Regions from separate parts of the Pseudomonas sp. CCC3.1 genome, predicted to be linked through region 2. Evidence: riboswitches for the same ligand, from Rfam matches in the RefSeq annotation. Region 2 holds a riboswitch; each other region holds the start of a gene.
What was found. Region 2 has a riboswitch for cobalamin ahead of RHM56_RS06420 (CbtB domain-containing protein). Riboswitches for the same ligand answer to the same signal wherever they lie in the genome.
Positions count from the first base shown of each region.

Region 1: another riboswitch for cobalamin. It lies ahead of cobO (cob(I)yrinic acid a,c-diamide adenosyltransferase); the one in region 2 lies ahead of RHM56_RS06420 (CbtB domain-containing protein).
Region 3: another riboswitch for cobalamin. It lies ahead of RHM56_RS12410 (class I SAM-dependent methyltransferase); the one in region 2 lies ahead of RHM56_RS06420 (CbtB domain-containing protein).

Region 1 is NZ_CP133778.1:875,170-878,442, reverse strand. Features, by position in the region: gene bluB (5,6-dimethylbenzimidazole synthase) at 1-156, opposite strand, end outside; gene RHM56_RS03980 (cobyrinate a,c-diamide synthase) at 153-1,466, opposite strand; gene cobO (cob(I)yrinic acid a,c-diamide adenosyltransferase) at 1,477-2,088, opposite strand; cobalamin riboswitch at 2,169-2,416, opposite strand; gene RHM56_RS03970 (hypothetical protein) at 3,116-3,273, opposite strand, start outside.
Region 2 is NZ_CP133778.1:1,431,595-1,434,867, reverse strand. Features, by position in the region: gene RHM56_RS06425 (MFS transporter) at 1-792, shown strand, start outside; cobalamin riboswitch at 1,089-1,217, shown strand; gene RHM56_RS06420 (CbtB domain-containing protein) at 1,245-1,457, shown strand; gene RHM56_RS06415 (CbtA family protein) at 1,473-2,210, shown strand; gene RHM56_RS06410 (MFS transporter) at 2,290-3,273, opposite strand, start outside.
Region 3 is NZ_CP133778.1:2,779,687-2,782,959, forward strand. Features, by position in the region: gene RHM56_RS12405 (FAD-dependent oxidoreductase) at 1-792, shown strand, start outside; cobalamin riboswitch at 1,012-1,215, shown strand; gene RHM56_RS12410 (class I SAM-dependent methyltransferase) at 1,325-2,101, shown strand; gene RHM56_RS12415 (TonB-dependent receptor) at 2,135-3,273, shown strand, end outside.

The sequences.
Region 1 (3,273 bases), 560 kb from region 2:
CAGGCCCACACTCGGCGCCTGATGCGCGGCTTCCAGCAAACGTGCCAGCAGCTCAGGAGCCACGTTGCCCCCGCTGAAGTGCCGCATGTCGCGGCGTTCAGCAATGGCCCGATACACCGCGGCCTTTTCTTCAGAACTAAATGCGTTGTCGCTCATGACACCTTCACGGCACACGGCGCGAACAACGCAGCCATGGCCTGGGGATTGGACGGAAAGTAAAAGTGCACGTAAGACGCTGTCATACGCCCTTCGCGATACACAGCCTCCGCACCGCGCCCGCCATTGGGGCTCAGGCCACGTGCGACAGGCTCAAGCTCGGTGCTGGTCAGCGAGTGGTGATAGGTATGTCCGCGCAGCAGGCCTTCCGGCATCTCGACTGCCTGCAACGCCAGGGCCGCCAAGCGTTTTTGCATGGTCGCCTCGCCTTTGAGCAAGCCGACCAACTCGGCGCGCTGCCCGTCGACGTCGGTCAAGGCATCCAGCAGATAGAGCATGCCGCCACATTCGGCCAGCAGCGGTTTACCCGCGTGATGGTGAGCTCGGATTGCCTCCAGCATCGAGGTGTTGCGCGACAGCTCAAGGTGATGCAGCTCCGGGTAGCCGCCCGGCAAATACAGACTGTCAGCGGCAGGCAGTTGCGTGTCGCGAATCGGCGAGAAAAACACCAGTTCGGCGCCCATTTCACGCAACAGCGCCAGACTCGCGCCATAGGTAAAGGCAAAGGCTTCATCGCGCGCCACGGCAATCCGCACCCCGGCCAGTAACGCCTCAACGGCGACAGGTTGTGGCGCGGCAAACTCCACCGCCGGTGGCAGCGCTACCTCACAGGTGCTGGCCAAGGCATTGGCCGCTGCATCGAGGCGTGCATCCAGGTCATTCAGTTCGCTGGCTTGCACCAGGCCCAAATGCCGGCTTGGCAGTTCAATCCCGGTCTCGCGGGACAACGCGCCGTACCAGCGCAAGCCTTCGGTCAGGCTGCCTTCGAGCAACTGCGCATGACGCACCGTGCCGACCCGGTTAGCCAGAACCCCGGCAAACGGCAGGTCTGGCTGATAACGCGCGAGCCCCAGGGCCAGCGCGCCGAAGGTCTGGGCCATGGCGGTGCCATCAATCACCCCCAACACCGGCACGCCGAAATGCCGCGCCAGATCAGCGCTGGACGGCGTGCCGTCGAACAGGCCCATCACGCCTTCGATCAGAATCAGGTCCGCTTCACCGGCCGCTTCCCACAGCAAGCGACGGCTTTCATCGGCGCCTACCATCCACAAGTCCACCTGATACACCGGCGCACCGCTGGCGCGCTCCAGGATCATGGGGTCGAGGAAATCCGGGCCACATTTAAATACCCGCACCTTGCGCCCTTGATTGCGATGCAATCGGGCCAAGGCGGCAGTAACGGTGGTCTTGCCCTGACCGGAAGCCGGCGCGGCGATCAGTACCGCCGGGCAATGACGCGACTCTCTCATGCTTCAACACTCACAATTCAATGCCTTTCTGGGCTTTGATCCCGGCCTGGAATGCATGCTTGATCACACCCATTTCAGTCACGGTATCGGCCAGATCAATCAGTTCAGGTTTAGCGCCACGCCCGGTGACAAGCACATGCTGCATCGGCGGACGGGCTTGCAGGTCACTCAGCACCTGCTCAAGGTCGAGGTAGCCGTGCTTGAGCGCAATGTTCAGCTCATCCAGCACCACCAGCCCAATGGACGGATCACGCAACATCTCGCGAGACACTTCCCACGCTGCTTCGGCGGCCGCAATGTCTCGCTGGCGGTCCTGAGTTTCCCAGGTAAAGCCCTCGCCCATCACGTGATAGCGCACTTGTTCAGGGAAGCGACGGAAAAAAATCTCTTCGCCGGTGCTGTTACGGCCCTTGATGAACTGCACCACGCCGCATTGCAGGCCGTGGCCCATGGCCCGGGCCAACATGCCAAAAGCCGAACTGCTTTTGCCTTTGCCATTGCCGGTCAACACCAGCAACAGGCCGCATTCGTTAGGGGCACTGGCAATGCGCTCGTCCATAACGGCTTTTTTGCGCAGCATGCGCGCCAGGTGACGTTCGTCGCGTTCGGGGGATTCATTCATGGCAGCTCTCCGTTGGGGCTGAATTAAGCAAACGGGAGGCGGGAGAATTCATTAAAAACGACACACCTTCGCCCGCCGCAAGGGTGCTGGATGGATCAGGCCGGTCTCCGGGCTCATGAGCGGGGCGCTTTTATACATAAAACGCCACCTGACCACGCGCCTTCCCGTGCATAAAACACAGTGGCATTGGGCGTGATGTTGACTCATTTACCGTTGCGGGGGCAGCGCCGGGATCAAAGCGGTTGTGTGGTTAAACACGCCCTCACCGGCTTCCCTGTTTCACTCGGCCAACCTTGGGTTGCAGAGCACCTGAAACAAGCCGCGAAGGTTAGAGGGTTGGGGGTGGAGCGTCAATTAAAGCCCGTCAGAACGGACGCAAGGCTAAGCCATTATTAAGGTATGGGTGAAGCCTGGCAGGTTTCGTGGCTGAGGTTGCCGTAGCTGCCGTGCCTGTGGACCTCAGGGCTTTGGCCCAGCAAGTTGCCCGCCGGATCGTGGATGACGTGTTCGGGGTGGCACCTCGGTCAGGCGGTCGAGCGGATCATAGGCGTAGCTTTTTTACCCTTTACGGCTGTCGCTGTTATTAGCCGGCGATGTTTGAGCAAGGAGCCCTGCTGTTACATGATTTGCGCCTGCTTTCGAAGCGGTGGCCTGTGAGCTGTTCTCTACTGAGGTTGTTGGCGTTGAGGGCTGGGCCTGTAATGCAGGTTAATCACCCTATAAAGGCGCGAACATTAGGCTCTGTACGAAATGTATCTACGCTCGGTTATGCGGCGTTGAAAACAGGCTCGGAATGCTCATTTACAGCCCGTAAACTCCGCTTCCTCGCCTGTTTTCGCCTTGCCTAACCTTCGCTCGAAAACATTTCGTACAGCCCCTAGAAACAATCATGAATCAATAACAAAAAAGGTCTGATTACTCGACCGAACTTAATTTTTTTAACCTCCGACAGTGAGGCCATAAAAATCTGCGAGTCGTTCAGACCCTCCTTGAATTACGCATCATTTATACGTTGTTAAATGTTAAATCACAGAATGCGCCCACCTCCTAAAGAGTCTATACAGCATGCATACTTGTCTTCTGTGATGGTGATGTCGCCAGGGGATTTTATATTGGCGACAGGGAGTTCAGTAGCATAGACCTGACCAACTGCAGCCAAGCCCCAGAACAGCAGCAACATAGCAA
Region 2 (3,273 bases):
TGGATGTTCGTCACCGAAGGCCTCGCCGCGTCCATCATCGGCGTGTTCGCGTTCTTTTACCTGACCGACAAGCCGCGTGATGCCAAATGGCTGAGCACTGAAGAAAAAGCCGCCGTCGAACATGAATTGGAAAAAGAGCAACTGCTCAAAGCCGACAAAGGCCCGTCCTCGTGGCGCTCAGCACTGATCAACCCGCTGGTGCTGTACTTCACCCTCATCTACTTCACGATTCAGGTCAGCGTGTACGGCGTGCTGTTTTACCTGCCGACGCGGATTGCCGAACTGCTCGGCACCGGCATCGGCTTGAAGGTCGGCCTGCTCACCTCGATCCCGTGGATTGCCACCGTGATTGTGCTGTTTGCCGTCACCCGCTACGCCGATCGCAAAGGCCAGCAAACCCGTTTCGCCGCGCTGATGCTGGCATTGGCAGCCGTGGGCATGGTCGGCTCGACCTTAAGCGGCAGCCTGCCATTGGTGATCCTCGCGTTCTGTCTGGCGGCGGCTGGTTTTATCACGGTTCAACCGTTGTTCTGGACCTTGCCGACGCGCTTCTTGAGCGGCGCCGCGGCGGCCAGCGGGATCGCCGTGATCGGTGCACTGGGCAACCTGGGCGGTTTTCTGGCGCCAACAGTCAAAACCTGGGCCGAGGGATATTTCAGCAGCGCACACGCCGGGATGTACTTCTTGGCCGGTACGGCACTGATTGGCGCATTGATGCTGCTGCGCTCAACCAGCAGCGGGCATGAGCCTGAGCAAAAAGCCGGCGCTGCGCGGCCCCTAACCACTCCATAAACGCCGGCATCCTCAACGTGGGAGATTCTATGGTGTACAGCAAGCCGATTTCGTAGCAGTTGCCGAGCACCGCGAGGCTACGTCCGGCTGCGCAGCAGTCGTAAAATCAAGCACTGCGGGGTATCAGTTGTACCCTGCACTTAGGGTTTACGATCGCTTCGCCATCGGACGTAGCCTCGCGGTGCTCGGCAACTGCTACGAGATTTACGCGCGCCATAGAGCTTTGGGAGCTGCCGTCAGTGCCCGCCGATACACATCTGTCCAAGCATCAATTCCTCTGGGTATTCTCTGACCCTTGAGCGTACACTGCCAAAGTTATTTCGGTATGTTACGAAGGAAAGAAGTCGGTCGAATTCCGACGCGGTCGCGCCACTGTAGTCGGCACCTTGCCGAGAGCCAGATCTTCCTTTGCCTTTGCACTCTTGCCGGGACGCGAAATCCCAGAGGTCATCATGGCTTACAGCACTTCAACTCAAACTGACATTTCCATTCCTGCCATTCCCCTGCGCGATGTATTGCCGTGGGCGATTTTCGGCGGCCTGTTGCTGATGCTGGCGATTTATTTCGTCGGTGCTGAACAAGGCGCCACCGCCGTCTTCAAGGGTATGTACGTTCACGAATTCGTACACGACGGCCGCCACCTGCTGGGCTTTCCCTGCCACTGATCCGAGGACTTCTACATGACTGGTCGTTTACTCGTCAGGGGCATGCTTGTCGGTCTGATTGCCGGCCTGCTGGCTTTCAGCTTTGCCAAGGTGTTCGGCGAACCTGAGATTGATCGCGCTATCGCTTTCGAAGAAAGCATGGGCCACTCCCACTCACATGGTGAGGCCGAGGAAGAAGAACCCGAACTGGTAAGCCGCGAGGTGCAGAGCACGTTCGGCCTGCTGACCGGAGTGCTGGTGTACAGCGTGTCGCTGGGCGGCATTTTTGCCTTGGCGTTCGCATATTCGCTGGGCCGTGTCGGTAACGTCGGCCCGCGTGGCCTGGCCGCCTTGCTGGCCCTGGCCGCGTTTGTGGTGCTGTATCTGGTGCCGGGGCTGGTGTACCCCGCCAACCCTCCAGCTGTGGGCGACCCGGACACCATCGGCAAGCGCACGCAGTTGTTCTTCCTGATGCTGCTGGTGTCGCTGGCCGCCGCGATCATTGCCGTCAGTGCAGGCCGCACGTTCATTGCCCGCTCGGGCCTGTGGAATGGCGCGATCAAGGGCGTGGCGCTGTACCTGGTGATTGTCTCGATCGCGGGCTTTCTGTTCCCGACGTTCAATGAAGCACCGGACGGCTTCTCAGCCCTGCTGCTGTGGAAATTCCGCGTCGCCTCGCTGGGCATTCAAGCGGTGATGTGGACCGCTCTGGGCCTGATCTTCGGCGTCGTCGCCGAACGTTTGCTGCTGCCGAACAAGCCTTACAAAGCCTGACCCCTTGTAGGAACGAGCTTGCCTCGCGATCTTTTAAAAGATCAAAAGATCGCGAGCAAGCTCGCTCCTACAGGGTGATTCATGCCGTTGCAGGGGCTCCCTCAAGGTGTGAAACCGGCGCAGAGGGTTCTTTGAGCAGCGCAAAGTAGGCGAACGCCGAGCACAAGGCGACCACGGCACTGATCACAAACGCCGACGAGAACGAGCCGCTCTGTTGCACGCTGAACCCGGTGAGGATCGGCGCAATCGAGCCTGCCAAATAGCCGCCAAAGTTCTGGATCGAACCAAACGAAGCCACCCGCTCAGACGGCACGATGGTGTTGACGATCATCCACGCCGTGGCGCTGGAGATGTTGATGAAGAACATGGTCAGGCACAGCAGCACCACGCATGCCACAACGTTGGTGGTGAAGGCCACGATCAGGGTAAACAGCGCCCCGCCGAGCAAGCCCAAAATGACCATGAGTTTGCGGCTGGCCAGCACGCGCATGCCTCGCGCAACCAGTTTGTCGCAGCAGCGGCCCGCGACGATGGTCCCCAGCGCCCCGAACAAGTAGGCCAGCGAGACCACCCAGGCGGTGCGGTACAGGTCCAGGCCGTGTTCGCGTTCGAAGTAGCCCGGCAACCAGGTCAGGTTGAGCCAGATCATATAGATCACGCCCATAAAGCCGAGAAACGCGCCCCAGGTGTTGCGCTCTTTGAACAGTGACGTCCAGCGCAGTTTCGGCGCCTTTTTTTGTTGCACTTGCACCGGTTCTGCACGGCCAGTGGCGGCCATGTATTCGGCTTTGCTTTTGTAGAATTTGAACCAGCACACCGCCAGCAGCAAGCCGATGACGCCCGTCAGGATGAACATGCCGCGCCAGCCCAGGTGCACCATGAACAGCGTCAGCAACGGCGGCGCCAGGCACGGGCCAATGCAGGTCGATGACCACACCCAGCCCGTGGCCGTGCCCCGCTCTTGGGTGTCGAACCACTCGGACAAGGCTTTGGCCGCCGAGGGGAACACCGGCGCTTCGCCAATCCCCAGCAACACCCGCAGGCCGACCAGATGCCCGTAGCT
Region 3 (3,273 bases), 1.3 Mb from region 2:
TTTTTTGCTGGCCTGGCCTACGCCGAAAACGCCCGATTGCTGGAAAACCTGCGGGTGCAAGTGCAGCAGTCAGCCATCGACATTCGCCTGAATACCGAAGCCAGCCCGGCGTTGCTGCGCGATCTGGGAGCCGATCAAGTGCTGGTCGCGGTTGGTGCGCAACGTGCGGCTCCGGCGATCCCCGGTGCCGATCAGGACCACGTGTGGAGCGGCGATGAACTGCGGCGCTTGATGACCGGTGATCGCGCTGACGAAATTGCCAAGCGCAAATTGTCCTTTACCCAACGCACCCTGATGAAAGCCGGGAGCCTGGCGGGCATCACCGACAGCAGTGAGGCCATGCAAAAGTTGTCACGGGTGTGGATGCCGCTGGGCAAGCGCGTGACCATCATCGGTGGCGGTCTGGTGGGTCTGGAATTGGCAGAGTTTCTGATCGCTCGCGGGCGTCAGGTCTGTGTGCTTGAAAGTGGCACACATTTAGGCCGCGAGCTGGCCATCGTCCGGCGTTGGCGCGTGCTGCATGAAATCCGCGTGCACGGGGGCGAGTTGATTACCGGAGCAAGCGTGACAGCCATTGAGGGCAATCGGGTGCGCTACCAACTGGCTGACGGGACACTGGGCGACAGCCTGGCTGACTCGGTGGTATTGGCCATTGGCGCGCAACCGGATACCGCGCTGCTGGATGAACTGACAGCGGCGGGCTTGTCAGCCAGCAGCATTGGCGACTGCCACAGCATCGGTTACATCGAAGGCGCGCTCAGCGCTGGGCACAAGGCCGGGCGCGAAGCCTGATAAAAAGCCCCTTCTAACCCCAAATGCTGTTCACTTAAGAGATGCGCACGACTAACTGTAGGAGCGAGCTTGTCTCGCGAGCTTTTAAAAAGATCAAAAGATCGCGATACAAGCTCGCTCCTACAGGGGCCGCTTTCACTTATGTGAACAACATTGCCCTCTTAACCCAAATGTGAAAAATTTTACACGTAAGGTTGACGCATCTGACGACGAATGGTCAGATGCGCCCCTGTTTCAGGTGTCCTCAGCCATCGCGCTGGGGGTGAAACGGGAAGCCGGTACGTCCTTTCGGGCCAATCCGGCGCTGCCCCCGCAACGGTATGCGAGCGAAACACTCATATAGCCACTGTGCTTCGGCATGGGAAGGCGAGTGTTTCATGACCCTCGTGAGCCCGGAGACCGGCCTGATCCAACATATGGCACTCCGCGGTGGGCGGATGCAGGCCTTGGCGTGCGCAAAATCCCCCCTGCCCGTCATTTTTCTGCGTTAGCTCCCGTGGGTGTCCGATCAGGCTCAACCCGACGGCTCCCCATGACACCTCCAACGCAGCAGCTTTCATGTGCACCTTTTGTCTGGCCGGACCGCGAGGCTGCGTTTTATGCCGAGCATTTGGCCGCCTCCAATTATGTTGAACGCGTTGGCGGGCGCCTGCTGGAGCTGTTAGGCCCGCAACAGCAACTGCTGGATATTGGCGCCGGTTCGGGAATTCTCGGCCGCCATTTACTGGCACCCGGTGGCCAATGGACGGTGGTTGAGCCCAACGCCTTCATGCGCGGCAGTATCCAGCGACTGGCTGCGCAAACACCGCGTGTCGGGCTGAGCCTGCACGATGGTCTCTGGCAAGAGCTTGGCGCCTTGGCGCTCGCACCTGCCGCTACTGTGCTGTGCGCCAACATTCCGGTTGACGATGGCCAGGCTCAAGCATTTCTTCAGCAGGTACGCCCGCTGGCGACGCAAACGCTGATCTGGAACCTGCCTGCTCAGGAAGGTCCACGCACCTATTGCCTGTCCGGTTTCTTGCCGCCGCAACTGCACCGCAGTGACATGACCCCCGGCTACCAACTGACCTTGGCCGAACTTGCGGACCGCTGGCAACCCGACCAGATTCACTTCACCGATTGGGCATTCAGCACGCTGTTTGCCTCACCGGAGGCCGCATTGATGCACTTTATGGAAAAACTCGGCGCCCTGGATGGCGCGGCACAGGGGCTGCTTGAACGCCACTTGCAGGATCATCTGCAAAAGGTGCCGGGAGGCTGGCTTGCCAGTGCCCCGAAACGCGCCGCCAGCCTGATCTGGCAGTCGTAAACAATGCCTATAAAAATGCCTTCGGACGTCTCCATGCCCAACCTGCGCAACCTTCCCCTGTCCAGTTCCTTGTGCGCCCTGCCGTTGTGGTTGGGCAGCAGCCTGGTGGCTTTCGCCGCTGAAAACCCGTCGATCCTGCACATGGATTCAACCCTGGTCAGCGCTCCGCGCGCCGGTGAGTCGCTCAAAGATGTGACCAGCACCGTGCAGGTCATCGACAGTGATCAGATCGAACGTTCATCAGCGCGCAACCTGACCGATTTGCTGGCCGAGAACGCCGTGGGTTTTTTCAGTGAATGGACCCCGGGCCAGACCTCGATCAACATCCGTGGCGGCAATACCGATGGTCAGGGCCGCGATTACCGCAGCCAGGTCACGGTGCTGGTGAACGGGCGTCGTGCCGGGACAGCGAATATTTCCAAGCTGTCACCGGCGCAGGTGGCGCGCATTGAAGTGATCCGTGGCCCAGCGTCGGTGATCTATGGCAGCCAGGCCATCGGCGGGGTGATCAATATCATCACCCGCAATGGCCGTAACACCGAGGGCGGTGGCGCCACCTTGCAAGGCGGTTCGTGGGGTTTGGCTCAGGGGAGCGTTTACCAGAGCGGCACATCCGGACCGTTGGATTACTACTTCGGCCTGGATGACGGCCGTCGCAGTGACTATCACAGCGCGAGCGGCACGCAAAAAAACACCTCGTGGAAACGCCGGGGCGGTCTGTTGGCCTTGGACTACGAGCTGTCCGATGATCAGCGGGTCGACTTGACCGTGCGTTCTGACGGCATCTACGACGCCGGTTTCCGGGGTTCACAGTGGGACTACAACAACTACGACAATCGCTATAACCAGTCCGTGGAAGCCAACTGGACTGCCAAGCCCACAGAGTGGCTGAACTGGTCTTCGCAGGTGTATGCCTTTCGCGATGTCGATGATTTGCACTGGGGTTCGGAAGTCCAGGGGAATGGCAGCCCGGGCTTCAGCAAGGACCATATCGAACGGCGCCTTGAAGCGTATGGCCTGAAAGTGACGCCGCAGTTTCTGCTGACCCCAAGCACTGACCTGCTGGTCGGCGTGGACCTGGAAAAAAGCAAACTGCGCAACGACCGTTTCCGTGTTGCCGTGAATGGTTCGACCAGCAGCCAGGCCGCACCTTACGACATCAACTCCGATGA